DNA from 2 places in the Bacillus sp. DU-106 genome. Region 1 is predicted to be linked to the other one. Evidence: riboswitches for the same ligand, from Rfam matches in the RefSeq annotation. Region 1 holds a riboswitch; the other holds the start of a gene.
What was found. Region 1 has a riboswitch for cyclic di-GMP ahead of C3Y97_RS02230 (methyl-accepting chemotaxis protein). Riboswitches for the same ligand answer to the same signal wherever they lie in the genome.

Region 1 (2,411 bases):
AAGCGATTACGGCAATTGACATTGGGCGTTCCGGTCTAATCCCTGATTCACGAGAGACTTCTGCAATAACAGGAAGTACAGAATAGGCAACGTGACCAGTACCTGCACATAGTGTGAATAAATAAGTAACAATTGGAGCAAAAAAAGTAATACGCTTTGGATTTTTTCGTAATGCCTTTTCAGCTAGATGAACAAGATAGTCCATTCCTCCAGCAGCTTGCAAAGCACCAGCAGCTGTAATTACTGCCAAAATCATAAGCATTACATCGATAGGAGGCGCGGTTGGTTGTAGGTGGAAGACAAAAACGAGTATTGCCATACCAACTCCACCCATTACTCCTAAACCAACTCCGCCTAGGCGTGCACCAATAAAAATACAGAGTAACAAGGTAAGAAATTGTAGCCAAAACATGATAAACTACCTCCGAAATTCATTAGTTAAGATATATTCGAATAGTTTAATTTGAATGAAAATTAAATAAATACCCGAAGAAATCCTTGTTATTTATACATTTTTTATTATATAACACAAAAAAAGTAACATTCACGTACTTTTTGAAATTATTTCGAAAAAGCAATGCATTAAAAATTTGTATTTATATCTCTAAATAAGTAGACATTTTGATTTATATGTTGTAATCTTTGAAAGAGAATAAATTAATTCTCATAGAACTCCCATATCGTTCAACTCGTTCAGCGAGAAAGGCAAACTGATGGAAACATGAGGACGCAAAACTACAGGAGCTAAGGTCGAAAGGCTACGCTAGCCAGTTACCGGACGGATAGGGTTGGTCTTGGCCAATGCTTTTACATTGGCTTTTTTTTATTCTCGAACATATTGAGAAACATTTTCAAACAAAATATCCATATATTTTGTTTTTTTGTTTGTGTTGATTAAGGAAGGTGGATATTAATGAAAAAATATTGGCATAAGTTATCGTTCCTTCAAAAGAACGTCTTATTAACCGTATTAGTTATTTTGACACTTGTTGGAAGTATGGGTGCGTTAAGTTTCAATATGTTTCAAAATAGTATGATGTCTTTATTTGAAAGGCAGTCTATTGAAACAGGAGAAATAGTATTGAAAAAACTGGATGTAGAATTAGTTAGAGACATGGCGAAAGATCCTACAGCCGAAAAAGTGAAAAAAGAAAAGTTAACAGAGAAATTAGATGAAGTATCAAAAGAATTGAAAAGCGTTGGACAAACGTATGTTACAGGAGCAAAGCCGAATGAAAAGCGAGAATTACAACTCGTTGGTTTGACTACAGAGTTAACAAATGCGTTTCCTATAAAGCCGGGAGATTATTATGAACAACCCGCTCATTGGATGAAGGCATACGATAAAGTGATTGATACGAAAAAGGCTCAAATGACAGAAGTATATGAAGATGAAATAGGTTCGTGGGTGACAATATTAGAACCAATTACAGATGGAGAAAACAATATTATTGCAATTGTTGCCGCTGACTTAGATGCTTCCATTGTTCCTATTACAAAAGAGAAGTTTATGATACAGGGTTTACTCTTTATCATTATTTCATTAGCAATTGCGACTATTACTCAATTCTTTATCGTGCGTCACTCGCTAGCTCCATTAAAAGATTTACGAGAAGGGTTACGTAAAATTGGCGAAGGTGACTTGAGTATTAAATTAAAAGAAAGACCAGATGATATTGGAATTATTAATGTTTATTTCAATAACACGATTGAAAAGTTTAAAGGGATTATAGATAAAGTAAGGCAAACTGCTGAGCAAGTTTCTTCTTCTTCACAAGAATTGTCGGCGAGTACAGAGGAAAACAGCATGGCAGTTCAAGAGATTGCAAGTTCTATTGAAGGTTTAAGAGTAGGGGCACAGTCTCAAAAAACTTCAGTACAACAATGTTTAGGGATTGTACATGGAATGGAAGATAAGGTAGAAGAGATAACTGGGGCTGCGAAACAAGTTGCGGTTGCTTCTGAAGGTATGGAGCAACATTCAATTGAAGGTAATGAAGTGATTGGACAAATTATTAATCAAATGAGTTTAATCCAAAATGCAGTACAAGATTTATCTTCCATCATTTATTCGTTAGAAACAAGGTCAAAAGAAATTAGTGATATCGTAACTGTAATTACAGGCATTTCAAATCAAACAAATTTATTAGCTTTAAATGCTTCTATTGAGGCTTCACGTGCTGGAGCAGCTGGAAGAGGGTTTGCAGTTGTTGCTGATGAAGTACGAAAATTAGCAGAACAAACTGAAGCGTCTGCAAAAGATATAGCGAAATTAATTGGTGAAACACAAGCTGAGACAGAAGATGCTGTAGTTTCCATGCAAAAAGGTTCAAAAGAAGTAGAAACTGGAATTTCACTTGTTCAAAGTAGTGGAGATTTCTTCGAAAAAATCTCCAAATCAGCGCAATCTG
Region 2 (2,411 bases), 630 kb from region 1:
GCAAAAGATTTTGGCGGCCGCTTCTCAAATTGTGCAATGTAAAGGGGTTGCTAAATTAACCTTAGAAGCAGTGGCAAAAGAGGCGGGTGTAAGTAAAGGTGGATTATTGTATCACTTTTCAAATAAAGAAGCTTTAATAGAAGGTATGATAGTCAGAGGGGTAGAGGATTATGAAGGGGCCATTTACAATAAAGTAGCGGAAGACTCAGAGAGGAAAGGGAGATGGGTTCGCTCTTTTGTAGAGGAAAGATTAAATAATGAGAGAAGAACAGAAGAGTTATCTAGTAGTATGATGGCAGCATTCATGTTAAAACCTGAATTACTTGAGCCATTACAACAATCATTTCAGCAACTGCAAAAGAATATAGAAAATGATGAGATAGATTCAGTTTGTGCAACAATTATTAGATTAGCAGCAGATGGATTATGGTATTCGGAATATTTAGGGGTTGGAAGACTAAGCCCCGAGTTAAGAGAAAAAGTGATTCAAGCTCTTATTAGTAATTCATATAAATAGAATATGCGAACTATATAATGCGAAAATAATTCACCATTGCTTCTTTAATGTAGTGGTGAATTGTTTTTTTTATTAGAAAAATAGAACAATTTTATAGAGTATTGAATTATAACCGTCCAGACGGTATAGTAATATTTGGTTTAAGAGGAAAATGAAACAAAAAAAGAATAAAAGATATTTTTAGCACACTATTCGAAAGGATAGGCCGCAAAGCTTAGAGTCTACGGTAATACATATTGGTTACTAAGATCGTCTGGTTGCACATTTTTGATGCAACCGGACGGTCTTTTTTTGTTATATAAATATAAAAAATAGGAGGGAACTATGCAAATGAAAAGTACTAAAAGACATATTTCAATGGTTTCATTAGTTTTTCTAGTATTATTTTCAGTGCTGAATGTGTGGGCTCCAGTTATTCAAGCTGCTGTGATGAAAAGTCCAGTGGACGAAATTAATATTTCCCGTACTGATGGCACGACATCTGAACCGTATCAAGCCTCAGATGGTATGAAAGTAGAAGTGAAGTGGTCAGCTAAAGAAAAAATAAAAAGTGGAGATCAATTCACAATTGATATGCCAAAAGAGTTTCGAAAAGACCTTATGAATATGAGTTTTCCTTTAAAAGATGCTGAAGGAAAAACAGTTGGTACATGTGAGATGAAAAAGGGTCTATTAACGTGTACTATGGGGGATTACGTAGAAGGAAAGAATAACATTAAAGGTTCTTTATTCGTAGAATTCTACTTTGGTCTAGAAGCATATGATGGTGTTAAAGAAATTCCATTAGAATTTAACGTTGATGGTCAAATCGTCAATAAAGAAGTAAATGTAAGTAATACGACAGAGAGACCGAAGCCACAGCCCAATACAGATAATCTATTGAAATGGGGTTCTTATAATCAAGAAGATCCTTCGATTGCTGATTGGCTTGTATATGTAAATGCAACTGGAACAGAAATGCAAGATCTTAAATTAACAGATACATTAGGACCTGGGCATGAGTTAATTACAGACAGCGTAGTATTAGAAGAGGCTGTATTTGAAGATGGTTATGCACCAACAAATATTAAGCCAGCAGATTTATCTAACATTAAAATTAATGCAACAAAGGCTGGATTTACAATTGAGTTTCCAGACAGTTCAAAAGGTTATATTTTAAGATATAAAACAAAGATTACTAATCCTTCTGCAAAGCCTCATAAAAATACTGTGAAATTAGAAGGTAAAAATATTAAAACTGAAGAAAAAGTAGGACAAGTATTTGTAAGTGGTGGAGGGGGAACCGGTTCAGGTGACGATAATCCACCTAGTATTGAAAAAAATATAGTTGATGAGAATGGCAAGCTTGTAGAGAATGAGCAGCTAACACAAATGGATCAAGTGATTCAATACCAAGTTGGTACACATATACCGAACGATCCTCCTAAATACACATCAATGGTAATTCGTGATGATTTAGAAGATGTTTTAGAAGTATTAGAGGCAAAAGTATATGATCAAAATGGCCAAGATATTACTTCTAAAGGGACGTTAAAGATAGATAAGCAAAGAAGTGAAGTAACATTTACGTTTGGTGAGAATTTTGACTATAAGTCATATGAAGACCAGAGAATCAATCTTAGTATCAAGGCTAAAATTAAAAATAATGCAGACTTATCTTCTTACGTAGATAAGAAGATTCCTAATAAAGCGGAATTACATTTTGATGATAAAACATTAACATCAAAAGAAGTAACTATTACGCCGCCTGAAGCTCCAAAAGATGGTACAGTATCGCTTCATAAAATAGATTCTGAGAATCCGAACAAAGGGTTAAAAGGTGCCGAATTTGAAGTCCGAAATAGTGCAAATGAAGTTGTTGCAAAACTGAAAACGGACGAAAAAGGTTTTTCAG

Region 2: linked by a shared signal. The riboswitch ahead of C3Y97_RS05455 (SpaA isopeptide-forming pilin-related protein) and the one ahead of C3Y97_RS02230 (methyl-accepting chemotaxis protein) in region 1 are both predicted to bind cyclic di-GMP.

What each region holds. Positions count from the first base shown of each region.
Region 1 covers NZ_CP026607.1:417,619-420,029, forward strand. Annotated here, with positions in the region: gene C3Y97_RS02225 (anaerobic C4-dicarboxylate transporter family protein) at 1-412, opposite strand, end outside; cyclic di-GMP riboswitch class I at 695-779, shown strand; gene C3Y97_RS02230 (methyl-accepting chemotaxis protein) at 914-2,411, shown strand, end outside.
Region 2 covers NZ_CP026607.1:1,046,612-1,049,022, forward strand. Annotated here, with positions in the region: gene C3Y97_RS05450 (TetR/AcrR family transcriptional regulator) at 1-517, shown strand, start outside; cyclic di-GMP riboswitch class I at 690-782, shown strand; gene C3Y97_RS05455 (SpaA isopeptide-forming pilin-related protein) at 842-2,411, shown strand, end outside.